DNA from 3 places in the Paenibacillus riograndensis SBR5 genome. Region 2 is predicted to be linked to each of the others. Evidence: predicted binding sites of a transcription regulator. Region 2 holds the regulator's gene; each other region holds the start of a gene.
The links. Region 2 encodes Rex, which represses fermentation and respiration genes when NADH is low (regulators of the CRP and FNR family bind a similar motif). Its sites were predicted from a motif close to TTGTGAAATATTTCACAA; they were not measured.

Region 1: a site for Rex is predicted at 4,920-4,937, ahead of adhE (bifunctional acetaldehyde-CoA/alcohol dehydrogenase). Genes of this name have one in related genera too.
Region 3: a site for Rex is predicted at 6,922-6,939, ahead of qoxA (cytochrome aa3 quinol oxidase subunit II). Genes of this name have one in related genera too.

The regions. Positions count from the first base shown of each region.
Region 1 covers NZ_LN831776.1:5,460,973-5,471,413, reverse strand. The annotation lists gene PRIO_RS23285 (response regulator) at 1-1,133, shown strand, start outside; gene PRIO_RS23280 (carbohydrate ABC transporter permease) at 1,279-2,172, shown strand; gene PRIO_RS23275 (carbohydrate ABC transporter permease) at 2,174-3,046, shown strand; gene PRIO_RS23270 (ABC transporter substrate-binding protein) at 3,178-4,641, shown strand; gene adhE (bifunctional acetaldehyde-CoA/alcohol dehydrogenase) at 5,013-7,634, shown strand; gene pflB (formate C-acetyltransferase) at 7,898-10,159, shown strand; gene pflA (pyruvate formate-lyase-activating protein) at 10,291-10,441, shown strand, end outside.
Region 2 covers NZ_LN831776.1:5,157,194-5,167,634, forward strand. The annotation lists gene PRIO_RS21835 (amidohydrolase) at 1-773, opposite strand, end outside; gene PRIO_RS21840 (redox-sensing transcriptional repressor Rex) at 760-1,413, opposite strand; gene dinG (ATP-dependent DNA helicase DinG) at 1,731-4,592, opposite strand; gene PRIO_RS21850 (tetratricopeptide repeat protein) at 4,706-5,323, opposite strand; gene panD (aspartate 1-decarboxylase) at 5,456-5,839, opposite strand; gene panC (pantoate--beta-alanine ligase) at 5,832-6,674, opposite strand; gene panB (3-methyl-2-oxobutanoate hydroxymethyltransferase) at 6,724-7,590, opposite strand; gene PRIO_RS21870 (biotin--[acetyl-CoA-carboxylase] ligase) at 7,910-8,707, opposite strand; gene PRIO_RS21875 (CCA tRNA nucleotidyltransferase) at 8,697-10,160, opposite strand; gene bshA (N-acetyl-alpha-D-glucosaminyl L-malate synthase BshA) at 10,187-10,441, opposite strand, start outside.
Region 3 covers NZ_LN831776.1:1,296,918-1,307,358, reverse strand. The annotation lists gene PRIO_RS05635 (DUF6449 domain-containing protein) at 1-1,303, opposite strand, end outside; gene PRIO_RS05630 (ABC transporter ATP-binding protein) at 1,257-2,159, opposite strand; gene PRIO_RS05625 (GntR family transcriptional regulator) at 2,162-2,542, opposite strand; gene PRIO_RS05620 (MFS transporter) at 2,686-4,383, opposite strand; gene PRIO_RS05615 (TetR/AcrR family transcriptional regulator) at 4,555-5,172, shown strand; gene PRIO_RS05610 (polysaccharide deacetylase family protein) at 5,548-6,684, opposite strand; gene qoxA (cytochrome aa3 quinol oxidase subunit II) at 7,185-8,204, shown strand; gene qoxB (cytochrome aa3 quinol oxidase subunit I) at 8,244-10,190, shown strand; gene PRIO_RS05595 (cytochrome (ubi)quinol oxidase subunit III) at 10,187-10,441, shown strand, end outside.

The sequences.
Region 1 (10,441 bases), 300 kb from region 2:
TGATGCAGCACGCCAAGCTGGCCAAACCATGGGTGCAGACCATTATCATCTCCGCTCATGAGACGTTCCAATATGCCCAGATGGCCGTCCGGCTGGGGGCGAAGGATTATCTGATCAAGCCGCTGAACAGCGAGCATTTTCTCGATTCGGTACGGAATGTGCTGCTCAAAATGGACAAACCCTCCCCGGAGCTGGCCACCTTCATGGCCGGGATTGGCGAGAGCTTCCGCCTGGAGGAGCCGCTGCCCGAATACAGCAGGCTGCTGAACGCGCTCATTGAAGAGCCTGCCTCTGTGCTGGGCGATGAGCAGAAGCTGCGGAAGCTGGATGAGCTGAAGCTGCAGGGGCCTTTTTTCTCCGTAATCAAGATCAAACTGCCGCTGCCGGAAGAAGACGGGGAGAAAAAATACACCTTCCGCGACCGGGAGCTGCTGCGTTATGCCGCGCTTAACATTGCCAAAGAGCTGCTGGACCAGGAGTGGAGTACGGTGGCTTTTTATTCTCCGGAGGAGGAGATCACCGTTGTGATCCAGTGGGATGAGAAGACCTATGAGGAATCGGCTGCGGGTCAGATCAACCGGCTGGATGTGCTGGGCCGCACTCTGCATTTAAATATCCATAAGTACCTGCATTTGAATGCCGTAATTGGCATCAGCCAGATCCTTAAGGGCTTGTCCTTTATGGATGTGCTGAACCGCCAAGCCTCAAAGGCCATTCAGTGGAACAAGGAGCACTCCGATTACTATGTGTTCTACTACGGTGATTTCAACTGGAGCAGCTATGCCGCCGATCCTTCAGCCGAGGAGCTGCATACGCACAGCAACCTGATTGTGCAGAAGGCCAAGGAGTATATCGACGAGAACTATGCCCAGAAGGGCTTGACGATCCATGAGGTGGCCAAAAAAAATCACGTCAGCCCCAACTACCTGAGCTATCTGTTCAAAAAAAATACAGGCCACAACCTGTGGGAATATGTCATCAAGCTGCGGATGGAGGACAGCCGCGAGATGCTTCTGCATACTGACCTGCGCCGTTACGAGATTGCGGAGCGGGTGGGCTATGAGTCCCCGGAGCATTTCAGCAAGATTTTCAAAAAATATTACGGCATCAGCCCCAGCGAACTGAAGAAGTAAGAACGCTTACGATTGCGGTAGATATAGACATGTTCAGGCTTCGGCTCCTTTTCTACAATTAATGCAGGCAGCGCTTGGTGCAAGTGCTGAAAGACAAAAGGAATGAGGGAGCCAGATGAACCAAACCGCTTCAATCCACGAGACAATGCCGGCGAAGCTTGAGCGCAAACCGCACAAACAGAACCGCTGGAAAAAAAACTTTTGGGGATATATGTTTCTCTTACCCGCCATTATTATTTTTGTATTGTTTATGTGGGTTCCAATTTTTAAAGGGTTTATGTACAGCTTCTATACCGTGGACTTCGTAAAGGGCAATACCTTTGCCGGCCTCGATAATTATGCCAGAGCGCTTACGGACCCGGATGTATTGATTGCTGTAAAAAATACCCTGTATTACATGGTGCTCTGCCTGGTGATCGGCTTCTGGGTGCCGATTGCCTTTGCCATCGCCATTTCCGAGCTGCGGAAATTCGGCGGCTTTGTCCGTGTGGCGGCTTATCTGCCGTTTGTACTGCCGGCTGTCGTGCTGTATGGCTTGTGGAGATGGCTGTACGATCCGGTCGGACCCATCAATGCGCTGCTCGGGACAATGGGGGCGGATCAAATCTCTTTTCTGACGGACAGCAGGTGGTCGATGATCTCGTTAGTTTTTATGGAAACCTGGCAGCAGTTTGGCTCGGGGATGCTCATTTATCTGGCGGCTGTGCTCAGTATTCCCCGCGATTGGTACGAAGCTGCTGAAATTGACGGTGCCGGGGTGTGGGCCCGTATCCGCCATATCACACTGCCCTCTTTGCGCAATCTGATTGTCCTGATGCTGATTCTGCAGATTATTGCCACCTCCCAGGGTTACCAGTCACAGCTTGCTTTGCTGGATGGAGGCCCGAATAATACCACGCTGACCTACGCGCTGCTGATTGTAAAGTATGCTTTTACCCGGCTGGATTACGGAACGGCGACGGCGCTTGGCATGCTGATGTTCATTGTTCTCGGCGGTTTGGGCATTGTGCAGTTCAAGCTGAACAAGGAGGACAACTAACATGAAGAGCGCAGACAGAGGCATTCTTTCCGAACATGATCTGAAAAAAACAAGCAACAAAATCGTTTACGGGATTATGGTGTTTTTCATCCTGGTCATGGTCTTTACCATGCTCTATCCGATCCTGATGACGATGTTCAACGGTCTCAAATCCAACACGGAGGTCAATTCCTTTCCGCCGCATTTTTTTCCGCAGGAGTGGCATTTCGGCAATTTGAAGGATGCGCTGAACTATATCGATCTGCTGGTGTTCCTCAGAAACACACTCTATATTTTCGTGGGGAATATGGCTGTGACTCTTATTGTACTTGGCCTTGCTTCCTTCAGCATTTCCCGGATGAACGTGCCTTACCGCAAGGTGTTTTATTTTTTCTTCCTGATGACTTTGTTTATCCCGGCGACCAGTTATATGATTCCGAACTTCGTCAATCTGAAGGAGCTTGGACTGCTGAACCAGTATGCGGCATTCTGGCTGCCGGCGGGAGCGAATACGTTTTACTTCCTGCTTTTGAAGAACTTTTTTGACGGAATCCATCCGGAGATTTTTGAAGCCGCACGGATTGACGGGGCCTCGGAGCCGCGCAGTTTTTTCTCGATAGCTGTGCCGCTGTCCATTCCCATTTTTGCCACACTGGCGATCTTTATTTTCTCAACTGCCTGGAATGACTGGTTCTGGCCGTCCCTTGTTATGCACAGTGAGGATAAATACACTCTCGCCACAGCGATCTATAAATATGTAATCGCCGTTAAGGCGCTCAACACCAATATCAAATTTGCCATTCTCTTTCTGGTTTCTCTGCCGCCGATTCTGGTGTTCCTGCTGTTCCAGAAATTTATTATGCGCGGTGTGGCTTTGTCGGCAGTGAAGGGGTAACACGGGGTGTGCGTTTGAACCACAGACCGTAAACCTGCACATGAAAGGAATATAAATGCACCTCGTGCGGACACGGGTTCTCTCTTAAGATAAATCTGTAAGCTAACTATGAATGGAAAAGGGGAGTTTCAATGCGTAAATTTTCCAGCGTCCTAGCCTGTCTCCTGGTGACAGGATCGTTGTTATCCGCGTGCAGCGGCAACAATAACAACAATAGCGCCAAGGGAACAGAGGGGGGAGAAGCATCACCGGCCGCCACGGACAAAGCGGCAGACAACAGTGCAGCCACCAATGCGCCGGCAGATGATATTAAAGACCGCAAGGTCACCATTAAGATCCATTATCCTACACCGGACCTGACGGAAGTGCGGGCGCAGGAAGATGATAAGATCAAGCGTTTCCAGGCAGAGTACCCGAATGTGGAGATTGTCAAAGACGACTGGCAGTACAACGTTAGTGAAATCGGTGTGAAAATGGCTGCCAATGAAGCCCCGACCTTCTTCAATACGTATGCCACGGAAGCGAAATTCCTCGTCGAAAAGGGCTGGGTGGCGGACATCACCGGTCTGTGGAACAAATATGAGTACAAGGACCAGATCAATCCCGTCCTGCAAAACCAGTTCATCATTGACGGCAAGGTGTATGGCATCACCCAAAAAGGTTATGTCACCACAACGATGCTTAATAAAAAAATGCTGGATGACAAAGGTGTAGCTGTTCCGCCCATGGACTGGACCTGGGAGGATATGCTGAACACCGCCAAAGGAGCGGCTGACGCCAAAAAAGGCATCTCCGGTATCGCCCCGATGGGCAAAGGCAATGAAGCGGGCTGGAACTGGACCAACTTCCTGTTCGAAGCCGGCGGGGAGATCCAGAAGGTTGACGGCGGCAAAGTGGTAGCAACCTTTAACTCCGAGGCAGGTGTGAAGGCGCTGGATTTCTATAAGAAGCTGAGATGGGAAGCCAATGCCATTCCTCAGGACTGGGCACTGGGCTGGGGCGACGCTGTAGGCGCGTTCCAGCAAGGACGCACAGCGATGGTCATGGCCGGTTCCGACGGTGTGATCGAGCAAGCCCTGAACCAGGGCGGCTTGAAACCGGAGGATGTGCTCACTTATCCAATGCCCGCTGCGGAAAAGGGCGGCAAGCACACGGGCGTACTCGGCGGCGACTATCTGGTCATCAACCCGAATGCCACCCCGGACGAGCAGGAGATGGCTTTCCGCTATATCACTTTTGACTACTTCTCCGACAAAGGGCTGGAAGCATTGGATGCGATTCTGCAGCAGCGCAAAGCGGACGGCAAATACTTCATCCCGCCGCTTCTGGACTACTATGCCGCCGATTCTGATTTTGGCAAGAAAACCAAAGCTATTTATGACAAGTACGATATTGTCTATCAATACAACCCGGATATTATGGGGCTGCTGGATGGCAAGCCGGAGGCGCAATACAACACACAGGATTACTATGCAACGATGTCCAATGTGATTCAGGAGCTTTTCTCCAAAAAAGGCACGGACTCCAAAGCCCAGCTTGACGCCGCAGCTAAAACCGTACAGGAAAAGTTCTTTGATACGATTAAGGTTGAGTAGTGCGGAGAAAGAGCAGTCCGTGAAGATAACCAAATAGTTGAGAAGAAGGCCGGGGAAATTTCCGGTCTTTTTCCATTTTAGACAGGGATTCGGGGACATCGCAGTGGGCGTGTATTCAAAGACGAAAAAGCTATTTGAAGGGGAAATATGTCAAGTGAAAAAATTCACGTTTGCAAAAAAGACAAAAATAACGGAGAAAACATACATAAAATGGAACATAATCCTGATTAAGAGCGAATGAAAGCGCTTTGAAAACAAATCAAAAAAAACTTTATACTTTGTGAAAGATTTCACTATACAACCCTGATGCGATGTGATAAGATGAATGTGTAGAGAAAAACAACCTAAAAATTGACAGGAGGACGAGGGAGATGGCAGTTAAGAACGAAGTCGCCGCCCAAGTGAAACAAACCACTGCTGAAGAGTATATTCAGACTTTGGTGGATAAAGCAAAGAAAGCTCAAGAAGCTTACATGCAGCTGGATCAAGAGCAGGTTAACACAATCGTTCATGCAATGGCTCTGGCAGGACTCGACAAGCACATGTACCTGGCAAAGCTCGCCGTAGAAGAAACAGGCCGCGGCGTTTATGAAGACAAAATCACGAAGAACATCTTCGCAACAGAATATATCTGGCACGGCATTAAGTATGACAAGACAGTAGGCGTAGTAGAAGACAATCAATATGACAGTTTCCAAAAAATTGCCGAACCGGTCGGAATCGTAATGGGTATCACACCGGTAACCAATCCAACATCCACCACGATGTTTAAGGCACTGATCGCCGCTAAGACACGTAATCCTATTATATTCGGTTTCCATCCATCTGCGCAAGAGTGTAGTGCCGCAGCAGCCAAAATTCTCCATGACGCAGCCGTAAAAGCCGGCGCTCCTGAGAACTGCATCCAGTGGATCGAGCTGCCTACGATGGACAAAACAAACGCGCTTATGAACAACCCGGACGTTGCGCTGATCCTGGCAACAGGCGGTTCGGCAATGGTTAAGGCAGCTTACAGCTGCGGTAAACCGGCTCTTGGCGTAGGCCCTGGTAACGTGCCTGCCTTCATTGAGAAGAGCGCCGATATCGATCAGGCCGTAACGGACATCATCCTTTCCAAAACATTCGACAATGGTATGATCTGCGCTTCCGAGCAGGCAGTTATCATTGAAGAAGCGATCTTCGACCAAGTGAAGAAGAAAATGATTGCCAACGGCTGCTACTTTGTAAATAAAGAAGAAGCTGCCAAACTGACAAGCGGCGCAATGAACGTGGAAAAATGCGCAGTAAACCCTGCAATTGTAGGTCAATCCGCAGTGAAAATCGCTGAAATGTGCGGAATTCAGGTTCCTGCCGGCACTAAGATTCTGGTAGCAGAGCTTGAAGGCGTAGGCACCAAATATCCGCTGTCCGCAGAAAAATTGAGCCCGGTTCTGGCTTGCTACAAAGTTAAAAATGCTGACCAGGGTATCGAACGTGCGGCACAGGTTGTTGAATTTGGCGGTATGGGCCACAGCTCGGCCATCCACTCCCATAACGAAGAAGTGATCATGAAGTTCTCGAACCGTCTGCAGACCGGACGTATTCTCGTCAACTCGCCTTCCACACATGGCGCAATCGGCGATATCTACAATACGAATATCCCTTCACTGACTCTGGGCTGCGGATCTTACGGCCGCAACTCTGTATCGCAGAACGTAACTGCTGTCAATCTGATCAACGTGAAAAGGGTGAACCGTCGTACCGTGAATATGCAATGGTTTAAAGTACCTGACAAGATCTACTTCGAAAAAGGTGCCACTCAGTACCTGGCCAAAATGCCTGATATCACACGCGTAGCTATTATCACTGACCCAATGATGGTTAAACTGGGTTATGTAGAAAGAGTTGAGCACTACCTGCGTCAACGCCAGACTCCAGTAGCGATCGAAGTGTTCTCGGAAGTTGAACCGGACCCGTCGACCACAACTGTAGAAAAAGGTACAGCTATGATGAACAGATTCCAGCCGGACTGCATCATCGCACTCGGCGGCGGTTCCCCAATGGATGCTGCCAAAGGCATGTGGCTGTTCTACGAACATCCGGACGCTGACTTTAACGGTCTGAAACAGAAGTTCATGGATATCCGCAAACGTGTATACAAATTCCCTAAGCTTGGAAACAAAGCGAAATTCGTAGCGATTCCAACTACTTCGGGTACCGGTTCTGAAGTAACATCTTTCGCGGTTATTACTGATAAAACTACTGCCAACAATACGAAATACCCATTGGCTGACTACGAGCTGACTCCAGACGTAGCGATCATCGATCCTGAGTTTGTATACAGCCTGCCAAAAACAGCTGTTGCCGATACAGGTATGGACGTTCTGACACATGCCATCGAAGCTTACGTTTCGGTTATGGCAAGCGACTATACGGATGGTCTGGCTATCAAAGCTATCCAACTGGTATTCCAATACCTTGAAAAATCGGCACTGCAAGGCGACAAGCTTGCCCGCGAAAAAATGCACAACGCATCTACGCTGGCTGGTATGGCTTTTGCCAACGCATTCCTGGGCATCAACCACAGCTTGGCGCACAAATGGGGCGGACAGTACCACACTGCCCATGGCCGTACCAATGCCATTCTGATGCCGCATGTCATCCGCTACAACGCTAAGAAACCTACGAAGTTCGCTTCGTTCCCTAAATATTCGCACTTTGTAGCTGACGAACGTTATGCCGAAATCGCCCGCATTCTGGGATTGCCTGCCCGCACCACTGAAGAAGGCGTAACAAGCCTGATCAACGCTATCCGCGACATGAACAAAAAACTCGGCATCGAAGAGTCGTTCCAGGCACTTGGTTTCGATCCTAAGGATTTCGAATCCCGTGTAGATTATCTGGCTGACCGTGCATTTGAAGACCAATGTACAACTGCCAACCCTAAACTCCCGCTGGTTTCCGAACTTGCTGATGTATACCGCAATGCTTTCTACGGCAGATTCGACAACTAATTAACGGTTGTATGGGAAAAAGTATGGTTAAAGGTTAATATGGGACTGGATGGAAGTGACAAATATCACCGAAATAGTGATATTTGTCACAGTTCTTTTTCAGAAAATAAACTAAAATGTTTATATAAACAACGGTCCCGGATTTGAAGATATAATTGTGAATTTTATAACAATGAGATCTTTTATGGGATCACGAGACACGGGATTAACCTTCAAGCCCGCGATCTCTACAAATATAATAAATATAAATGGAGGGATTTAGCATGTCGGTGATTGAAAAAGATGTACAAGAAGTTAAGGCTGGATGGCGCGGTTTTGTAAAAGGAAAATGGTCCAGAAAAGTAAATGTGAATGATTTTATCGAAAAGAACATCAAACCTTATCTTGGCAAGGAAGACTTCCTTGCAGGTCCTACTAAAAACACTACTGAACTTTGGAAGATTATTTCCGAAATGACCAAGCAGGAAATTGCTAATGGCGGTGTACTGGATGTGGATGTTAACACAGTATCCACGATCGTATCCCACCAACCTGGCTACATTGACAAAGACAAGGAACAAATTGTCGGCGTTCAGACTGATGCGCCTTTCAAACGTTCCATTCAACCGTTTGGCGGAATCAAGATGATGATCGATGCCACTAAAGCTTATGGCTTCGAACTTCCGCAAGGCATTGTTGACATGTTCACGAACATCCGCAAAACGCATAACCAAGGCGTATTTGATGCATATACTTCTGAAATGAGAGCTGTCCGTAAAGCCGGTATCATCACAGGTCTTCCAGATGCTTATGGCCGCGGCCGTATCATCGGTGACTACCGTCGCGTAGCTCTTTACGGCGTTGACTTCCTGATCCAAGAAAAGAAACAAGATCTTGCGAATCTTGAAGTGGATTCCATGACCGATAGCGTTATCCGTCTTCGTGAAGAACTTTCCGAACAGATTCGTGCACTCGGCGAACTGAAACAAATGGCTCAAATGCATGGAATGGATATCTCCAAGCCTGCTAACAACGCTAAGGAAGCTTTCCAGTGGGTATACTTCGGTTACCTCGCAGCTATTAAGGAACAGAACGGTGCGGCAATGTCCCTTGGACGTGTATCCTCTTTCCTTGATATCTATGTAGAACGTGACCTTGCAGAAGGTACTTTGACTGAAGAACAAGCACAAGAACTGGCTGACCACTTCATCATGAAACTGCGTATCGTCAAGTTCCTGCGTACTCCTGACTATAACGAATTGTTCAGTGGAGACCCTACATGGGTTACTGAATCCATCGGCGGTATGTCTGTAGACGGAACAACACGCGTTACCAAGAACAGCTTCCGTTTCCTTCACACCCTGTACAATCTGGGACCAGCTCCAGAGCCAAACCTGACTGTACTGTGGTCGGAAAAATTGCCTGAAGGCTTCAAAAAATACTGTGCTAAGGTTTCCATCGAAACCAGCTCGATTCAATATGAAAATGACGATTTGATGCGTCCGATCTACGGTGACGACTATGGTATTGCATGCTGCGTATCCGCAATGCGCATCGGTAAACAAATGCAATTCTTCGGAGCACGCGCCAACCTGGCCAAAGCTCTGCTGTATGCAATCAACGGCGGTGTGGATGAAAAATCCGGCGTGCAGGTAGGTCCTGAGTATCCGGCCATCACTTCCGAATATCTCGACTATGATGAAGTAATGAAACGCTTCAAACCGATGATGGAGTGGCTGGCTAAGACTTACATGAACACGCTGAATGTTATCCACTACATGCACGATAAATATTCTTACGAACGTATCGAAATGGCTCTGCATGACCGCGATATTCTGCGGACTATGGCTTGCGGTATTGCCGGTCTGTCTGTGGCAGCTGACTCCCTGAGCGCCATCAAACACGCTAAGGTAAAAGTAATCCGCAACGAACAAGGCATCGCGGTAGACTTCGAAACTGAAGGCGAATTCCCTTGCTATGGTAACAATGACGATGCTGTCGACAGCATTGCAGTAGAACTGGTTGAATCGTTCATGACGATGATCCGCAAGCACCACGCTTACCGTGATGCGCTGCCGACTCAATCGATCCTGACCATTACTTCCAACGTAGTATATGGTAAGAAAACTGGTACTACTCCTGATGGACGTAAAAAAGGCGAACCATTCGCTCCAGGTGCGAACCCAATGCACGGACGCGACAAGAAAGGCGCTTTGGCTTCCCTGAGCTCCGTTGCCAAACTGCCGTACGAAGATAGCTTGGATGGTATCTCCAACACCTTCTCCATCGTGCCAAAAGCTCTGGGTAAAGAAGAAGAAGGACGTAAATCTAACCTGGTATCGATGCTTGACGGATACTTCGCTAGCAAAGGTCACCACCTGAATGTTAACGTATTTGCCCGCGAACAATTGCTGGATGCTATGGAACACCCAGAGAACTATCCACAATTGACCATCCGCGTTTCCGGTTATGCTGTTAACTTCATCAAGCTGACTCGTGAACAACAAATGGATGTTATCAACCGTACATTCCACGGTGCAATGTAATACACAAGCGGTAGCTTGGGTTCTAGGTATACAGTGAAATAGCTGCAAGGTGATACCGCCCTTGAGTCAAGGGCGGTAATATCTTGTTTAAAATTGATTAAAATTTTAAGTTTCCGAAAGGATGACCTCATATGGCTAACGGACATATACATTCCTTAGAAACCTTTGGAACCGTTGACGGACCAGGTATTCGTTTTGTTTTGTTCATGCAGGGCTGCCTCTTGAAATGCCAATACTGCCATAATCCCGATACCTGGGGGTTGAATGAAGGCAGAGAAATGA
Region 2 (10,441 bases):
TCATCGTTCAAATGAACACCATGAGCGACCAGGGACGGGCGGGTGAACATTCCCAGCTTCTCCAGATGCGCCACCGGACGCAAACCGTAATCGGCCGCATTCTGCTCGACTTCCCGCCGGGTTTCCGACATGTGGGTATGCATAGGCAGGTCCAGATCATGGGCGGCTTGCACAAACTTCACAAAAAACTCCGGCGGACAGGTGTACGGGGCATGCGGTGAAATCATCGTTGTGATTCTTCCGTCCGCTTTTCCGTGCCAGTTCCGCGCAAAAGCAACCGCTTCCGCCAGCTTATGGTTCTGCACGTCCTCCGGACAGAGCCCGATCACCCCGCGCATCAGCACGGCACGGATGCCTGATTGCTCGGTAACCTCGGCCACACGGTCCATGTGGTCATACATATCCAGGAAGGTGGTTGTGCCGCCTTTCAGCATTTCCAGCACAGACAAGGCGGTGCCCCAATAGACATCGTCTCCGGTGAATTTTTCTTCCATAGGCCACATTTTTTCCTGCAGCCAATTCTGCAGCACCATATCATCCCCGTAGCCGCGCAGCAGGGACATCGCCGTATGGCCATGGGTATTGACCAGACCCGGCATGAACAGCAGACGGCTGCCGTCAATGGTCTGAGTACCTTCTTCTATGACAGGCTTGACTTCTCCTATGTATGTGATGAGATCCTTTTCTATAGTCATATAACCGCTAAGGACAGGCTGCGCCGTTCCCGGCACCAGGAAACGCCCATTTACAATTACAGTTTTATTGCTGCTCATCTTCCGCCTCGTCCTTTCCATCATGCAAATAATAAGCCAAGCTCTGCAAATCAGTAGTAAAATCAGCGGCATGAATCCGGATGTTGGCAGGCGTTTTCAAAATCACCGGTGCAAAATTGAGGATTGCCTCGATGCCTGAATCCACCAGGATATCTGCAACGTTCTGCGCTTCGCTGTCCGGTACAGTGATAATGCCGATGCGGATGCCCTGCTCGCGGATTGTGCTCCCCAGCTCTTCCATAGGCTGAACCGTCAGCGAGTTGATTTTCTGCCCGATCTTGGGGGGATAGGAATCAAAGACCGCGGTGATTTTCATCGTGTCCTTCAAATAGGCATTGTAATTGGATAAAGCGTGTCCAAGATTACCTGCACCCACGAGTGCCACATTGATCTGCTGGTCAAGCTTCAGGATATGGCGGATTTTCTCAATCAGATACGATACATCGTAACCGATGCCTTTTCTGCCGAAATCGCCGAAATAGGCCAAATCCTTGCGGATTTGCGCCGGATTCAGATCCAGCTTCTGTCCCAGCTCCTGCGAAGACACGGTGGAGATTTCACGCTTCTGGAGATCGTTCAGGAAACGCAGGTACACAGGCAGCCTGCGCACCACGGCCTCTGATATTTTATCCGATTTCATATTTTCTCCTCCTAAAAGTATTGTTAGCGTAACCTTAAATTTAAAGAGCTGCAGCTAATTAGTAATCATTCCCGGCGCCCCTTCAAAACAGAAGGCGCCTAAGGAATGATTCTCTGTACAACATCCATGAACAAACTAGCCAGCCTGCGGTGCTCTTACAACGGCATTTCTGCCGTTATTTCTGGACTAGCCGACCTTCAACGCTCCAACAACGGCATTTCTGCCGTTATTTCTGGACTAGCCCCTGCGGCGCACACCTTCTCCGCAACAGAAAAAATCATAATTTCTAAATAATTAAATTTGAACGTATAGTGGAATCAGGACACACTGCCGTCTTCAAGCCATTCGGCGATACGCGGGACCATCTGATCGGTGAGCATATGCTCCATTTTGGGTCCAGGGAGTGAGTACAGGAAGTACTTTCCATAATAAGATTCGATAACCCTGGTATCATATACAATAACAATTCCCCGGTCCTGTGCAGTGCGAACCAGTCTGCCGAAGCCCTGCTTGAACCGGATGACCGCCTGGGGAACCGACAGCTTCATAAACGGGTTCTTTTTCTGCGCCTGCAGCAGCTCAGCCTTCGCCTCAGCAAGCGGATGGTTAGGCGGTTGAAACGGCAGCCTGACAATAGCCAGACAGGTCAGCGCCTCACCGGGAATATCTACCCCTTCCCAGAAACTGCTTGTCCCGAGCAGCACGGAGGCGGCACTGTCCTGAAAACGCCGGATCAGCTTGCTGCGGCTTCCGCCCTCTACACCCTGACCCAGAACAGCGATGTCCTGGGAGGCAAGCGCCTCCTTCAGAGGATCATAGACCTGGCGCAGCATTTTATAAGATGTGAACAGCACCAGCATCCGGCCCTGGGTCGCCACTGCAGCCTCCGCCAGCGAATGCACCAGCTTATCGACAAACCGGGCATCGCCCACACTGCCTTTGACACTGGGAAAATCGCGCGGAATAACGAGAAGCGCCTGTTCGCGATACTTAAACGGCGACGGCAGCAGCGCTGTCATCAGACGCCCCTGTTCTGCGGACTCGCCCAGGCCGAGATTGTCTATCATGAACTGAAAGGATTTATCCACGGACAATGTGGCCGAGGTCAGGACAATGCTTTTCTTTTTATCGAAAAACAGATCCTTGAGCTGGGCACTGACATCCACCGGAACAGCATACAGCTGCAGCGATTTCCCGCGGTAATTCCCGCTGCCCTCCATCCAGTAGACAATATTCTCGTCGTTCAGGTTCATAAAAAACCGTACCTGCTCGCGGATCGAAGCCAAATCCTTGAAAAGCCCGCCGATATCCGTCACCAGACTGTCCGAGGACGACTGGCTCTCCGATTCGCGCATTTCGCTGAGCATCTTGTCGCCCCTGCGGATAATTTCGCTCAGGCTCAGGTTCAGGGTGTTCTCCAGTGCGGTGATTTCTTCCCAGCCCTTGGGCTGAGCACCCGGCAGAAGACGCGTAACCAGCTGTCCCGCTTCTCCTGCTGCGGCATCGCTGCGCTCAGGCAGCAAGGCAAACAGCTTGTCGCTAAGCGCATCCCAAGATTCCCTAACCGTAAGCAGATCCGGGTAGATTCTGTCGATCACCCCGCTCCATTCAGCCGCCTGTTCGTTGCCTGAAGACTGCAGGGTCTGGCGCAGAACGGGCAGCTGTCCGCTTTTGCTGTCCTTATAGAGGCGTGTAAGCGTATGGGCTACCGTGAAGTATTTCATCTGCATGCCCAGATGCTTGCCGGCAATATCCTCCAGATGATGGGCTTCATCAATAACAAGGTGCTCATACGCCGGAAGCAGCTGATGACCGGCCTTGACGTCTGCGAACAGCTTGGAGTGATTGGTTACTACAACATCAGCTATTCCGGCTTCGTGCTTGGCCCGGTGGTAATAGCATTTGCGGAACCAGGGGCAGGAACGTCCGAGACAAGAATCCGTGTCGCTGGCCACGGTCTCCCAGAAATCACCGCCGCGGCCGTTCAGATTCAGCTCCTCGTCATCTCCTGACTGGGTCTGTGTCAGCCACACAATCATTTGCGCTGCAGTAAGCGCTTCTTCCCGGGGACTCGCGAAGTCCTTTTTATTTATTTTATGTTCAAACTTGCGCAGACACAAATAGTGTCCTCTGCCCTTGAAGACCGCAGCCTTAAACGGGAATGGCACAACATTCGTCAAAAGCGGGATGTCGCGCTCACGCAGCTGGTCCTGAAGGTTGATGGTATGCGTACTCACCATGACCTTCTGTCCCGAGCGCACACTGTGGTAGATGGCCGGAAGCAGATAGCCCAGCGATTTGCCCGTGCCCGTTCCCGCCTCGATTAAGAGATGCTTGTCACTTTCCAGTGCCGTTATCACCTCATGGATCATAATTTCCTGGGCTTCACGGCTTTCGTATTGGGGCAAGGTCTCCTTAAGCCGCAGGGTCACCTCTTCCATATATTCCTCAAAGGTAATATTCTGCGCAGGATTGCCGGTTCCTTCCTCTCTGGGAGGCATCAGCTCCGTCCAGTCTCCTACAGCCAGCGCCAGCTGGCGGTAAAAGTTCAGCTCACCCTCAGGCTGGAAGGTCTCCATTTCCCGCTCATGCAGCAGCCCGTCAAAATACCAGGCGAGATCGCTGTCCTCGTCCGCAAACAATTCATTCAGGCGCTGGATGGTCAGCAGGGGCAGGCTGTACAGCTCCTCCAGGCATTTCAGCAGCACCAGTGCAGTTGCAAGGGCATCACTGTCCGCCTGGTGCGGACGCTCATGCGTGAGGCCGAAATGGGCGCTTACAGCGCCGAGCTGATAGGTGGTCAGTGACGGAAAGCATATCTTGAGAAAATCAATCGTATCCAGAATCCGGCCCTGGAACGGCAAATAACCGCACCGGTCAAGCGCATTCTGCAGAAAATGAAAGTCAAAAGCCACATTGTGGCCGACCAGCACAACATCGTCGAGCAGCGGAACCAGCTCCATCATCATCTCATCCAGTTCAGGGGCGTCCTGCACATCACTGTCCGTGATTCCGGTCAATCCCGTAATAAAGGGGGGAATCGGCGTTCCGGGCTTGACGTAGGAACCATACACCCTGGAGATGGACCGGTCTTCTTCTATAATGGCAAGGCCAACCTGGATGATCTCACCCACGGATTGGGTTCCTGTGGTTTCAAAATCAAGCACGGCAAATTTCATTATAAGTTCTAAATCCTTTCACTTGAGACTCCTTATCAGCATAACAGAAGTTACGAAAAAAGGCGATGCACACCCCTTGGCAAGCGGGATGCATCGCTTTAATGGATGAAGAATTATAAAAGCGAAACCAGCTGATGTCCAAATTGAAGCTTCCCGCCTCTCCTGCGGCAGACCTCCAAATTCACACTCGGTTCGGGAAGCAGGGGATCATGCTGCAAAGAGAGGCTAAATAGCTCCTGGGCTTCAGGGTAGCGCTCCTGGGAGGCCCGGATACAGCCCAGCGCATTGTAGATCATGGCCTTCAGCTTCCTCTCGCGGATCAGGGCCAGCATGTGATGCAGATGCCCCCAGGAGACGTCCAGCTCCCCTTCCTGCAGATAGGCCATGGCTAAATACAGATGTGCTGCCAGACTGTCGGGATAACGGGTGATGACTTGCTTGAATTGCTCGATGCATTTGCGGTACATCAGCAGCTTGTAGTAGCCCTGGCCGCGGACAAAGGAATCCATGGCCAGCTCGGGTGCCTCAATCTGTGGCATTTCTTCCTCGGAAGGTGGCGAAAAATCCGCATTTTGGCGGAACTCACTCAGCTTCTCGGCAAAGACCAGCCACTCGTCCATCACTTCATCGCTTAGCCTGTGCAGCATGTTGTACTTGCATAAAAGATCATTCCGGCGGGCGCCCTCCGCAGTTGGAAAGTCTTCGGCGATTTCCTGAAGCATCTTGTTCATCTCAGCAAATAAATGTTGAAACACGGGACACCCCCACCCTTACTGAAAATGAAATCAGCTTAAGCTTGCCTGCCTTCATTTTTCACAAGTACGGGTCTCTTCATCCCTGCCATTCATTGCATGGCTTAAGCTTCAGGCAATCGTGGCATGCAGCTCATGATCCGCCAGCTTGACCGGTTTGTTGTCAGCGTCCACGAATACAACCGTCGGCTTATGAGCAGCCAGCTCCTCGGAGGACAATATGGCATAGGAGATGATAATTACTGTATCCCCGGGCTGAACCAGCCGGGCTGCAGCGCCGTTCAGACAGATAACGCCGCTGCCGCGCGGTCCGGGAATGACATAGGTTTCCAGGCGGGAACCGTTGTTATTGTCGACAATCTGCACTTTTTCATTTTCCAGCAGGTCAGCGGCTTCCATCAGGTTCTCGTCAATGGTAATGCTGCCCACGTAATTCAGGTTGGCTTCCGTTACGGTGGCGCGGTGGATTTTGGATTTCATCATATGTCTAAACAAGGGCATGTACCTCCTTGGGGATAAAAACATTATTGTCGATCAGCCGGGTCCGGCCAAACTTCACAGCCAGCGCCATAATCACTTCTCCCTCTGCATCACTTAACAGAGACCCGCCAGCCAGCGTTTCCAGGCCCGGAAAAGAGAGAATTTCCACGTAATCGATGACCGCGAGCGGTGAGGACGAAATAACGGTTTCCAGCAGCTTGCGCGCTTCTTCCACCGTTCTGACAGTCCCTTCTTCAATCGCCTTGCGGGTTTCGCGGAGTGAACGGGACAGCACCAGCGCTTGGGTACGCTCTTCACCGCTCAGATACACATTCCGCGAGCTTAATGCCAGTCCATCCTCTTCCCGGATAATCGGACAAGCGATAATTTCCACATTCATGTTAAGATCGGACACCATCCGCCGCAAAACGGCTACCTGCTGCGCATCCTTCAGTCCGAAGAAAGCATAATCCGGCTGAACCATATTGAACAGCTTGCTGACAACCGTAGTCACGCCGTCAAAATGGCCGGGGCGGGAAGCTCCGCACAGCTGTGTGGTCAGCGAGCTTACGCTAACTTTGGTGCGAATGGGCTCAGGGTACATCTCTTCAACGCCGGGAATAAAAACGATATCTGCCCCTTCCCGCTCTGCCAGCTCCAGATCCCGGCGCTCGTCGCGCGGATAGGAAGAGAAATCCTCGTTCGGCCCGAATTGCAGCGGATTGACAAAAATGCTCATCACCACTGTGTTGGCTATTTCTCCCGCTTTGCGGATCAGGCTGGCATGCCCTTCATGAAGATAACCCATGGTCGGCACAAAACCAATCGGGGTGTGTCCCCCCATCCGCATATAATCCAGCGCTTCGCGCAATTCCAGAACCGTTCTGACTACCCTCATCTTATTCCTCTCCTTTTCCGGCCGCGCCGTATAACGAATCCAGCACATGCTCATCTGCATTAAAAACATGACTCTCCGCCGGGAAGGAACGGTCCTTCACTTCCTGGACATAGCTGCTGATTCCCTCACGGATTAGAGTGCCCACATCAGCGTAGGTTTTGACAAACCGTTTCTCCCGGTATGGGGAGGCATAACGCAGCAAATCATGGAAGACCAGCACCTGGCCATCGCAGAAACGGCCTGCACCAATCCCGATGGTCGGGATGCTGACAGCCTTGGAGATCGCCTCTGCCACTTCTTCGGTCACCAGTTCCAGCACAATTCCGAACACACCGGCAGCTTCAAGTGCCTTCGCTTCATCCATCAGCCGCTGCGCATCCTTGGCGTCTTTGCCTTGTATGCGGTAGCCGCCGATCATATTAACGGACTGCGGGGTGAGGCCGATATGGCCAAGGACAGGAACCCCGGCAGACACAACGGCAGACACCGTGCTGCAAATTTCCAGTCCGCCTTCCATTTTGACGGCATGTGCCCGTCCTTCCTGCATCAGCCTGCGCACGCTGCGCAGAGTTTCGTCAATACCTCCGTGGTACGTCATAAACGGCATGTCGGCCACGATAAACGTATTCCGGGCTCCACGGGTGACTGAGCGGGTGTGATAGACCATATCTTCTATGGTTACCGGCAGGGTGGTATCATAGCCAAGCACCACATTCCCCAGCGAATCACCGACCAGAATCAGGTCAATCCCCGCTTCCTCAGCCAGCAGCGCCGAAGGATAATCATAAGCCGTCAGCATGCTCAGCGGCACGCCGTCCGCTTTCATTTTTTTCATTTTCACAATATTCAGTGCTTGTTTGTCAGCCATAGGCTCTATTCCCCTTTTCGCAGTTATTACGCGTAAACGCGCAAACAAAAAAACCTTTTAGCATAGTCCGCTAAAAAGGTCCGAAGGGCAAAAAAGAGTCACTCGCGATCGTCCCTTCTGTCTCGGTCCTTACGGCTCAGAGCAGAATCCAACGTAACCGTGAAATACAGTTAAGAAGGTGAATCCAAAAGCAAATTCCCTGATATAAAAGGTTTCTTGCCGAGTACAGCTCGATTCCGATGCCGTCTCTGCCCTTATTATAACAAAATCTGCAAGTATGTACACTAAAAAAGATGACAAGGAATGGAACCTTGCCATCTCAGATCATCTCTATTTCTCCAGAGAGTACACTGACGACGCTCCCCGTGCCGTCCTTAAGCAGCAGACCTCCATTATCGTCCAGTCCCACAGCGGTCCCCTCACAGCGTCCCTGCGGGGTATTAAAGCCCACTTGGCGCCCGAGTGTAACTGACATAGACTCCCACAGTTCACGGATCGGCGCAAATCCCTGTTCCCTGTATACCAGATATAAGTACTCCAGTTCGGTCAGGACAGCCGCTGTAAGCGCTGAACGGTCAACAGGAATGCCGCCGCCTTCGATCAGCAGCGAGGTGCCGATGCCCTGCAAATCCGGCGGGTAATCTTCTTCCGTCAGATTGGCTGCAATCCCAATACCGGCGATTGCATAATGAAGCCTGCCTTCACGCAGGGAGGATTCCAGCAGGATGCCGCATATTTTGCGCCCGCCCGCCAGCAGGTCATTCGGCCACTTAATCCCTGCCTGGACACCCGTGACCTCCCGGATGGCTAAGCAGACGGCAACCCCGGCCAGCAGGGTAAGCTGCGGAGTTAATGACAAGGGAAGCTCCGGGCGCAGCACCACGCTCATCCAGATGCCTTTGCCGCGCGGAGAATGCCATTTCCGGCCCATCCGCCCCCTTCCGCCGGTCTGTTCTTCCGCCCGGACGGTGGTGCCTTGGGGAGCGCCGCTTTCCGCAAGCTTTTTAGCCTCTTCCTGCGTGGACACCACGGTTTCCAGCAGCTGCACACGGTCCAGCCAGCCGGGTACAAAAGTATCCCGCCCCCCCGCCAGCCGGAGCCTCTCATTACGATTCATTACGATCCATCCTTTTTGCTTCCTGCAGCAATGATTGATTGTCATTGGGAATGTCACCCGCAGCGGCAGCCAGCAGCAGCTGCTGCAGCCGCTCGCCCAGCCACGGACCCGGACGCTTATTCAGCGCCCCGGCCAGCTCATTCCCCGTCACGGCGAGCTCCGCGAGTGTGTGCAGCGGCATCTCCGCGGTCCAGGACCGCAGGAGGGCTGGGGTGGGCCGCTGCGCGGCAGGGGCGCATGCATCCGGCGCGTTATGCCGCTGCGCGGCGGGGGCGCCTGTCTCCGGCGCGTTATGCCGCTGCGCGGCGGGGGCGCCTGTCTCCGGCGCGTTATGCCGCTGCGCGGCAGGAGCGCCTGTATCCGGCGCCCCCAGTGCAGGCGCAGGCGGCTGTGCAACGCCTGCCGCGCAAGGCGCGGCGGCCTGCGGCAGCGCCGCAAGCAGCGTCAGCCACCCTTCGGCGGCTGACTGGCCGCAGGCCAGCACGGCGGCAATCCACCGCCGCCGCAGGGCCTCTGTGCCGCCAGGGGAACCCGGCGGCACCTCCGCAAGCGCCGCGTCCCACGCTTCGCGGACGCGCAGCACCCCGGCGACAGCGCTGCACGTCGCCCCCGGAAAGGTCCATGCCCGCAGCAGCTCGCCGGCCTCCGAGGCCGTCTGCTTCAGGGCATGCAGCAGGAGCGCCCACCGCAGGTGGGCGTCCTGCAGGTCTCCGATCCCGGCCGTCAGGGCGGCGGCTGCCGCCATGTCGCTGCCGGTCCAGGGGAACGGCGCCTTGCCGCGCGGCAGCAGCCCGCTGCGCGCCACGAGACCGAGGCCGCGCTGCGGGTGCGGGCCGAGGACAATGCGTTCAAGCTCCGCGCGAACGCGTTCTACGGCAATATGCGCCAGCTTGTCCCGCTGGCGCAGGAGCCCCCGCCAAGTATTCTTGGCGATGCTGAAATCAAGAACGGAGGCGAAGCGAACGCACCGCAGCATGCGCAGCGCATCCTCCCCGAACCGGGCCTCGGCATCGCCCACACAGCGGATCAACCGGCGCTCCGAGTCCTCTTGTCCGCCGTAGGGATCAACGACAACCCCATCCAATCCGCGGCACATCGCATTGATCGTGAAATCACGGCGGCGCAGATCCTCCTTCACATCACTTACAAACAAAACTTGCTCCGGACGGCGGTGGTCTGCATAACCGCTCTCCGTCCGGTACGTCGTCACTTCAAAGCTCCAGCCATCCTGTAGAACTGTGATAGTGCCATGCGCAAGTCCGGTTGGGACGCAGCGCGGAAAAATAGCCATGACCTCTTCAGGCCACGCCGAAGTCGTCAGGTCCATATCATGCACCGGCCGGCCCAGCAGCTCATCACGGACGCAGCCTCCGACAAAATAAGCCTCATATCCCTGCTCCAAGAGACCCGCTAATACCAGGTTACCCGCTGCAACCATTCCGGAAGGGGCCATTGTCCAGTCCATAGTTCAAGCACTCCCTACCTCTGGATTGTATCCAGACCATGCACCTTGCTTCCAAGCACCCGGTAATAGATATCTTCATATTGGTTGGTGATCACATCTCTGCTGAAATCATTACAGGAACGTATCAGACACGCTGCTCTGAACTGCTCCTCCATCAGGGGATCAGACAACAGCTTTACAGCATACTTCGCCATGGTAGCCGTATCCCCGATCGGGGCCAGAAACCCGGTTTTGCCATGCTGGATCAGTTCCGGAATGCCTCCGGCCTC
Region 3 (10,441 bases), 3.9 Mb from region 2:
AGGCGTTCTTGTCGGGACGCATCGTAACGAGCGTCTGGTGAAGGTTGCGGACAGCTTCAACATATTGCTGACCGCCGGAAAAAGGCACCCTGCTGCCGGATGAAACCTTTGCAACCTCACCGGAGGCATATCTGTTATATGAATCATCGTTGTACATCCTGTAATTACTTCCCGCATACACTCCAGTGATATGTTCCGCAGCCGGTACCCGGCTCTCATATCCGGTTAATCCGGACACCGGAATGTAGATCAGCAAACCCAGCAGTACCCCATAGACCGCGAATTCCAGCGGCACTCTGCGGGACAGGATATGCCAGGTTTTACGGATAATCATTTCTGCCGCGATATAACCAAGCAGCGCCCCGGCAAAATGGCTGCACAGAATCCAGCCCACCTGATGCGGCTTAACGGCAGCAAAATACGTTCCCGCCAGAAGCATGGCACACAGCATAACCCCGGCTTTGAACAGCGGGTTGAAGTAGGTGAATGCAATTGCCTGCCCGGACTTTTCCGCGCTGCGCTTGCGGTACAAGATATAAGAAAAGACGATGAACACAAGCGACAAACCGCTGTAGGCCCATAATTCCCCCGTACTGTAGGGCTCTTCCGCCAGAACAATAAGATGCAATAATGGCGACCAGACCAATCTGTCATTATTGAGGCCAAACCATTCCGGGTAACCGTAGAGATACCTGTTGAGATGGAGATTGACTAGCTCCATCAGCACCGCCGGAAGGAGCAGCAGAATATAAATAATGATTCCCTGGAGTACGGTTTGTCCCGTGCATATGCCGACGAAGATGCTGAACACAAAGAGAAACAGCGTAAGAATGCTGACCGTCAGGCACCAGCTCCAGATATCCGATCCCTGATAAATGTACATATTTCCGTTCATAGGGGTAACCATTGCCGTGACCGCAGCGGTTAGCCATACCGGCAGCAGCAGCAGACCTAGTCCGCTGGCCAGATGCGCCGTAAGCAAATGCTCCCGCCGCAGCGGAAGGCTGTGCCACAGATCGGAAGCCATTCTGGACTGCAGATAGCGGAACAGGAACAGCCCGGCAGCGACCGGCAGCGAGATGATAAACAGCATTTGTATATTCCCGCCCACACGGAACAGGGTATCTATCTTCTGCGGTTCCGCACCCGGATACCTACTCATGAAGAGCTGCAGCGGAAGCGAGAACAGCAAGCCCAAGGTATAGATGATGCCAATCCAGCCGTGCTGGCGCAAACATTGGCGGATAACACTGCTATTAAAGAAGTATTGGCTGCGCGTCATACCCGGCATCCCCCATTTCATAAATAAAGATTTCCTCCAGCGTCAAGGGAAGCAGATCGAACACATACGGCTCATAGACATGGATCACTTTCGAAATCCGCTCCCGATCGCCTTTTACGATATACAGATCCACACTGCCCCGCCGCTCCTGATGGAGAATTTGCAGCTTGGCCGCCAGTGCATCCGCATGGCGCTCATCGCGAAAAGCTACCTGAACCTTATGTGTATCCGCCTTAAGATCATCCAGATCCTTCTCGACCAGCATCCGGCCGTGATGCATAATGCCGACATGGTCACACAGATCCTCGATCTCCCGCAGATTATGCGAAGAGATCAGCACGGTCAGCTCCCGCTCGGCAACCTCCTGGAACAAAAGATTCTTAATCTGGCGGCGCATTACCGGGTCCAGGCCGTCAATCGGCTCATCCATAATCAGCACATCCGGTCTGCAGCTAAGCGCGAGCCAAAAGGCCGCCTGGCGCTGCATGCCTTTGGAGAAGCGGCTTAGCTTGCGTCCCATATCGAGCCGGAACACTGTGCCCAGTTCCTCAAAACGTTTGTCGCTGAAGCCCGGATAAACCGAACGGTAGAAGGCGGCCATCGTCTTGAGCGAGGCTTGCGGAAAGAAGTAAGGGCTGTCCGGCATAAAAATGAGGCTCTGCTTTACCTGCGGGTTCTCAAACACCGGCTGGCCGCCGATCTTGACGGTTCCTTCCTCAGACCGGTAGATGCCGGCGAGTGTTTTCAGCAGTGTGGTTTTCCCTGCCCCGTTAGAACCAAGCAGGCCATAAATGGCACCTTTATGTACCGTCAGCGACAGGCTGTCAACAGCCTTTTCGCCCTGAAAGCTTTTACTGACTCCGCGTATTTCAATCATGGCTATTCTCCCTTCTCTCTCTGCTCCAGCACCTGACGGTACAATGCCCCAATTTCATTTTCGGTAAATCCGAGGTAGACCGCTTCTGCCATCAGGCGCAGCAGCTCCTCCCGGAGTTCTGCTTTTTTGCTCTCGTTCTGCCCCTGCTGCAGCGGAGCCACAAAGCTCCCTTTGCCCTGCAAAGAATAGATATAGCCTTCCCGCTCCAGTTCGCGGTAGGCTTTCTGAATGGTATTGGGATTCACTGTAAGCTGTGAGGACAAGGTTCTTACCGATGGAAGCTGCTCATCCGCGCGTAAAATCCCGTGCATGATCAGCTCCTTGACTTTATCATTCAACTGCTCGTAGATCGGCTTGCGGCTGCGGACGTCCAATTCGAACATAACAGTCCTCCTTTCGTGTGCTGTATCCGGCAAACATTCTAGTGTATTAACTGTACTACTATTATTAATACAGTATAATGCTGCTGTCAACATAAAAAGAAGCGGCTCTGCAAAAGAGCCGCTTGATCTTTTCTGAGCTGGAGCTACCGCTCGAGCACCGCCGGTTCGGCTACTGCCACCGGCTCCTCGGGCTTGCGCCGCTTGTCGCTCAGGAGAGCGAACAGTATCCCCGGAATCATCAGCAGGCCGGCAAAAACAAAGGTCCGGCGGAATCCCTCAACAGCTGCCTGCTGCATCCCGTTCCCCGCTTGAGACAAGAGCAGCTTGGCTTCCCGCAATTGATTGGCGCTGTCCGCTGCAAAAGCCTTTTGTTCCGCAGGCGGAAGCTTTGCCGCAGCAAGCTCCACCGCATGTGCCACGGCTGCCGCAGGATCAGCTTTGCCGCTGGTTCCTCCCATCGGCGCAGCCCCCTCCTTACTGATGGAAGCTGCTGTTTCCGCTAGAACAGTTTTGACAATGGGCTGCAGCTTAACATCTGCCTGGATTGCCTCAGACAGGTGATTCCCCGCTTTTCCCAGTTCGCTGTCCATGTTGTGCTGCAGCACAGTCACTATAATAGCTACTCCAATGACGCTGCCCAGCGACTTCGCCATATTGGTGACTCCCGAAGAAATGCCCACCTTGTCCTCCGGAACGTTGCGGACAGCGGAAGACATCACCGGCGCCATTGTAAGGCCTATGCCGACACCTGCCACCAGCAGGCGCACCACTACCTCCGCCACCGCCGAGTCAGCGTGAAGCCCGCTCATGGAATACATCGCACCGCCCGTGACTACAATACCGGCTGCAGCGAACAGATGGCTGCCGTATTTCGCGGAGAGCGGCCCGGAAACCGCCGAACTGACGATGGAGCCTACAGCGACCATGGACAGCACAAGCCCGGCCTTCAGCTCGGTCATCCCCATCATCCGCGTCAGGAAGAAGGAGGTCAGCAGGGAAAGATTCATCAGTGCCGCACCGACAATCAGCAGGGTCAGGGAAGCACTGTTGAAGGTACGTATCCGCATCAGTGACAATGGCAGCATAGGCTCCTTCCCTTTCCACTGTGTAAGGATGAACAGCAGCAGAAACACAACTCCCGCACCCAGCAGCGCAAGGGTCTTTCCTGAACTCCAGCCATAATCCTGCACCTTGATCAGTGCATACGTAATGAAGAACATGGCTCCGGTAATTCCAAGGGTTCCGCCATAATCAATCGAACGGCCTGCCGTATCATCCCGCGATTCCTGAATGAAGACAGCCGTCAGCACAATACTCAGCACACCCAGCGGCACGTTAACAAAAAAGATCCACTCCCAGCTCAGGTTTTGCGTCAGAATCCCGCCAAGCGCCGGACCGCTCGCTGCAGCCACCCCCGAAACGGCTCCCCATATGCCAATGATCAGGCCATGCATCTCTTTTGGAAAAGTGGTCGTAGTCAAGGGGATGGTGACCGGAACAATAATGGCCCCGGCCAAGCCTTGAATGACCCGCAGCAGAATCAGCATTCCCAGGGATGTTGCGAACCCGGCAAGCAGGGAAGTCAGTGTAAATAGAGCAACTCCGCAAATAAACACTTTCTTTCGGCCAAATTGATCTGCCAGCCGGGAAGCAGTCAGGATGAACACGGCAAAAGCCAGGTTATACCCGTTCATCACCCAGGAAATCCGCGACACACTCCCGCCGAAATGCCGCGTCATCTCCGGCAGGGCGATATTAATAATCGTCGTATCCAGCAGCGCCATAAAAAAACCAAGTACGATTGCTGTAAAAGATAAAGCTCTGCGCATTCTTACACTCATCTCCATCATCCTCCAAAAGACTATCCAAAATGTGAACTACAGTTCATGTTTTTGATTATATGAACCATAGTTCACATTTGTCAATGATTAAATATGAAATCAAGTTCAACTTTTATTGACAGCCTGAATTCCCTCCTCTACAATCAGTACTACAAGGGGGAGCAATCTGACATGAGTGATATGGAAGACAAGATCAGAACACCACGGCAGGAACGCAGCATCCGGACCAGGGAGGCTATTGTCCAAGCTGCCATGAAGCAGTTTTCGGACAAGGGCTTCCATCAGACCAATACCAAGCAAATCGCAGCGGCGGCTGGAGTATCAACTGGCAGCTTCTATTCCTATTTTGTGGATAAAAGAGCGGTTTTCATCGAAGTGCTCAAGAACTATGGTACAGATCTTCTGGCCCGGATCGATGCTTCGATGTCAGAGATCAACTTCTTAACCATCGACCGTTCCGAGCTGATCATGCATCTGGTCGACACCCTCCTGATCTCCCATGAGGCCTTTATAGGCTACCATCGGGAGCTGACGATCATGTACCATAGCGATGAGGAGATTAAGCAGTTAATGGATGCACAGTATGAAGCAGGCCGCATCAGAACACTCGAATATCTGCAGATGGGACAGGATGAGCTAAAAACAGAAGACATGGAGGCCGCTTCCGTGATCGTGTTCGAAACGGTAAGCGCCATCGTTGACGTTATCTCGTTCTCCCAGCAGCGTATCGCAACTGAACGGCTGAAATCCGAGCTGGTACATATGATCGTAAGTTATTTGTACAAATGACTTTGCTCAGGCGCATATTCTGTTGCACTTTCTGCAGCAGAAGTTCTCCTATATCGGCCGAAAAGCTCAATCTATTGCACTCTGTACACTTGAATTCCCTGAAGATGCTGTTTTTGGCTCCAGAACCGGAAATCAGTTGCATGAAATACAGCAGAGTGCGATTCAACGCGTAAAAATAAACATTCTATTGTATGAAGTGCAATCACCTCATAAATCAACTATATAGAGTGAACTTAAGATATTTACACTCCCCCTCCATCCCTTTTCCCTTTTGTTCGTTTTTCAAGTTCGCTTTATATAATTTTAAACAGCAAAAAGAGCAAGCAGCGAGGGTTTTTCACCTCGCAGCTTGCTCTTTTGGTATCCTGACAACCGTTAACGTTTGTCCTTCCAGAAATTCACCGGCTCCATATCCTTCGTGATAATCCCGAAGGTATAGCCTTCCTTCTTCAGCGATTCCAGCAGGCGCGGCAGTACCTTAAGTGTTGCTTTCTGGTCATGCATCAGAATAACGGGATTGGTTTTGGACTTCTGCAGCTTATGCACCTGGCCCATTACGGTGTTGTAGATGGTAACACTGTCCTCTTTATATTTCCAGTCATCGGAATCCACGTTCCAGTCCCACAGGTGATAGCCTTGACCCAGCACTTTGTCTCTGAAGGCCTTAGTGAAATATGGCTTACTGCCATATGGGGGACGGATCAGGGTTGTGCCGGTGCCGGTGATCTTCCGCAGCACATCGTTGTCCCCGTTCATTTCAGCAAGCGCGGCAGAAGCAGAAGCATAGAATTTCTCTTTGCGGTGCGTCATGCCGTGCAGTCCCAGCCCGTTCCCCTCTTCCGCGATCCGCTTAACCTGGGAAGGATAGCGGTTCATGTTCGGTCCAAGCATGAAAAATGTAGCTTTGACCCCATACTTGTTCAGAATGTCCAGCAGCTCAGGCGTTGTAGCTGACGGGCCGTCATCAAAAGTCAGATACAGGGTTTTTCCCGGCTTGGCCGCCGGCGGATTCTGTGCAGGCTCCGCAGGCGCAGGCGGCGCCAGTTCGTTTTTGTACTTGCTTACGAACGCGGTGTCATCAAGTGCCGCCGAACCATCCTGGACCCGCAGTAAATATTTATCCGGTTCAAAGGATATTCTATATCCTAGGTAGGCGCTGATCTTCAGCGGGACCATTAATGATCCATCCCGTTGAAACGTGTCTGCCTGGGCAACCGTTCCATCCTGAAGCCGGGCTCCCCCATTATTCCCCAGCAGACGGAGTGTGCGCCCCCCGCCGTCCACCTGAATGCCATCCGGCAGACCGGTGAGGGTCCACTTCAGCTCTGCCGCCAAAGCGCGGAGAGGGACATAATAGGTGTTTTTTTCCGAAACGGCTGTGATTTTGGTTAATGAATCGTTCACTCCGAGCTTCAAAGATTTGTTTGCTCCCGCTGCATCTGCTGTAGTTTGCAGGATTCCGAAGCAAAGAAAAAAAGACAAGAATAAGAGCACTACTTTTTTGATAGGCACGTGAAACAATCTCCAATCTATGTATATTTACCTACTACTTTAGCATAAATAGATATACCGTAATTTGAGAGATTGTAACCAGGAGCACAAAAAGTTGTAACTGTTTCGCTGTGAGAAATGACATATCGTCATTTTTTTCAGAAAATAACCAAACCTTGTCGAGCGCTGTCGCAGCAAGCAAAACCCGCAAAATCAGGACGTTTTCAGCTTAAATAATTGTGACGAAAATAGTAACATTTGTGAAATCATGAACAAAATTTGAACTTTCTTAAAATAACCTAAAGGCGCACCGTTACTGTGATCTTTATCATACATTTAGAATCTCGTAACAATTTGATCACATATATTTAACCGAATGTACATTTTTAAGGACTATTGTGTATTTTATTACAAAATATGTATTTTGCATTATGGGTAAGTAGTTCTTACTATAGATACAGGTTAATGTTTGCCCGCAACGATCGGCGCATGAAAAGAACTATTGAAGGAAGGAGTTCTATATGAAAAAAAAGGGACCGTTATACGCTTTGTTTCTCAGCCTCATCCTCCTCCTGCCGGGATGCAGTTCACTCACCGTTCTGAACCCGAAGGGGCCGTCTGCCCGAACTTTATCTGACACCATCATCCTTTCCATTCTGGTTATGCTTGGTGTTCTGGCGGTTGTCTACATCTTATATATCTTTGTACTGGTGAAGTACCGGGCCAAGAAAAGCAATGAAGGATACATTCCAGAGCATGAGGAGGGCAATAAGGTCCTCGAGACGATCTGGATCGTCATCCCGATCATTATCGTGGCCTTCCTGTCCGTCGTGACGGTCAAAACGACCAACGCTGTCGAGAATCAGGCCGTAGAGTACAAAGACCAGACTCCGCTGGTCATTTACGCCGCCTCCTCCAACTGGAAATGGCATTTCAGCTATCCGGAGGAAGGCATTGAAACGGTTAACTACGTGAACATGCCGGTTCACCGGGCGGTAGAGTTCAGAATGTACTCTTTCGGTTCCATTACCAGTCTGTGGATTCCGCAGCTTGCCGGACAAAAGTACGCTATGAGCGACATGCTTACCACGCTTCACCTTTCCGCAGATACCGAAGGCTCTTATATGGGCAGAAACGCCAACTTTAGCGGTAAAGGCTTCGCCCACATGGAGTTTGAAGCACTGGTTATGAGCAGCAAGGATTACGACGACTGGGTGAAAGAGGTCAAGGAAACCGCTCCCAAGCTTACGGAAAAGGAATTCAAAGGCCTGCTCGCTACCGATTATCTTGGACGCAAAACCTATTCGTCCACCCATCTTGAGTTCAGCCCTCCTCCGGGAGAACACAGCGAGCATATGAGCGGCGGCGGCAAAGAAATGGATATGGATAACGGAAGCATGGAGCATCAGGACAATAAGGAAATCCATCCTTCACCGGAGCCTTCCAGCGAGACCGAGTTCGACAGTAAACCGAATCCCGAGGTCGAACAGCCCCTGCCAAGCTCACCGGTGGATGAACATACACACGACAGCAATTCTTAATGACATGCCTGATGAAACAACCTGAAAGGAGCCACCCTAATGGATTTAGACAAATTTAAGGTTCACGGCGAACCCTTGATATACGGAGCCATGGTCAGTATCGCACTTGCTACCATCGGGATTCTCGTCGGGCTTACCTATTTTAAAAAATGGGGCTACCTCTGGCGCGAATGGCTGACCACGGTTGACCATAAGAAAATCGGCGTCATGTATATCCTCGCCGCCCTGCTCATGCTGTTCCGCGGCGGCGTGGACGCCATAATGATGCGTCTGCAAACGGCAGCACCGGAAATGAAATTCCTCGACGCGCAGCATTATAACGAGGTCTTTACCACCCACGGTCTGATCATGATCCTCTTCATGGCCATGCCGTTTATCATCGGTCTGATGAATGTTATTGTACCGCTGCAAATCGGCGCCCGCGACGTGGCCTTCCCGCGCCTCAACGCCGTCAGTTTCTGGCTCTTCTTCTTCGGGGCTATGCTGCTTAACATTTCCTTCGTCATCGGCGGCTCGCCGGATGCCGGATGGTCAGCCTACTTCCCGCTGGCGAGTTTGGAGTTCAGCCCGACGGTCGGGAACAACTACTACTCCCTGGCGCTGCAGATTTCCGGTATCGGGACTCTGATCACAGGCGTTAACTTTATCGTCACCATCCTTAAAATGCGCGCTCCAGGCATGAAGCTGATGAAAATGCCGATGTTCACCTGGTCCGTGCTGATTACAAACGTCATTATCGTCTTCGCCTTCCCGGTACTGACCGTGGCGCTCGCGCTGATGATGTTCGACCGCCTCTTCGGCTCCCAGTTCTTCACGATGGCCAACGGCGGGATGGATATGCTCTGGGCCAACCTGTTCTGGGTTTGGGGCCATCCGGAGGTATATATCGTTATTCTTCCGGCGTTCGGTATTTATAGTGAAATTATTGCCACCTTCTCTAAAAAGAACCTGTACGGCTACACCTCCATGGTGTTCAGTATGCTGATTATCTCGCTCCTGTCCTTCCTGGTCTGGGCCCACCATTTCTACACCATGGGGCAAGGCGCAATGGTCAACAGCTTCTTCTCAATTACGACCATGGCGATTGCAGTGCCGACCGGGGTAAAAATATTCAACTGGCTGTTTACGCTCCGAAAAGGGCGGATCACCTTTACAACACCGATGCTGTACACACTGGCATTTATTCCAATCTTCACGATCGGCGGGGTGACCGGTGTCATGCTGGCGATGGCCAGCGCCGACTACCAGTACCACAACACCATGTTCCTGGTCGCGCATTTCCACTACGTGCTGATTCCGGGGGCCGTGTTCGCGGTTATTGCCGGGTTCCACTACTGGTTCCCAAAAGTGTTCGGCTTCCGTCTTAATGAACGCCTGGGCAAGCATTCCTTCTGGTGGATCGTGATTTCCTTCAACGTCACATTCTTCCCGCTGTTCTTCCTGGGACTGATGGGGATGACGCGGCGGATGTACACCTATTCCGAGGAATCGGGCTTCGGTCCGCTCAATATGCTGTCCTTCGTGGGCGCGGTGGGTCTGGCAATCGGCTTCGTGCTTCTGGTTTACAACATCTACTGGAGTACACGCTACATGCCGAGAGACACCACAAGCGATCCTTGGGATGGACGCACCCTGGAATGGGCTACACATAGCCCAATGCCGGTCTACAACTTTGCGGTTGTACCAAAAGTGCAGACCCGTGACGCCTTCTGGTCCGCCAAGCAGGATAACATGCCGCTGTTCGAGGACAAAATCACCAAGATTCACATGCCGAGCAATACCGGCAAGCCGTTTATCCTGGGTGTGATCTTCTTCTTCCTCGGATTCTTCCTGGTCTTCAGCATGTGGATTCCTGCGATTGTTGCCGGAGTCGGTGTGCTGATCATGCTGGCAGCCATGTCCTTTGACCGGGATCACGGCTACTACATCTCAGTGGATGAAGTTATGGCTACAGAAAAGAAATTGATGCGGGGTGAGACTGTATGAAAATAGATGCGTCCAAGCCGCTGGAATACTCTACAGAAGAGAACAGCAATAAAATCTTCGGCTTTTGGGTTTTTCTCGGAGCTGAAATTCCGTTGTTCGCTACCTTGTTCACGGTATATTTTGTCATGGTGGACCGTTTTGCCAGCGGACCGAGCGGAAGTGAATTGTTCGAAATCGGCCCGGTGCTGATTGAAACCTTCCTGCTCCTGACCAGTTCGTTCACAATCGGTCTGGCGGTTCACGCCATGCGT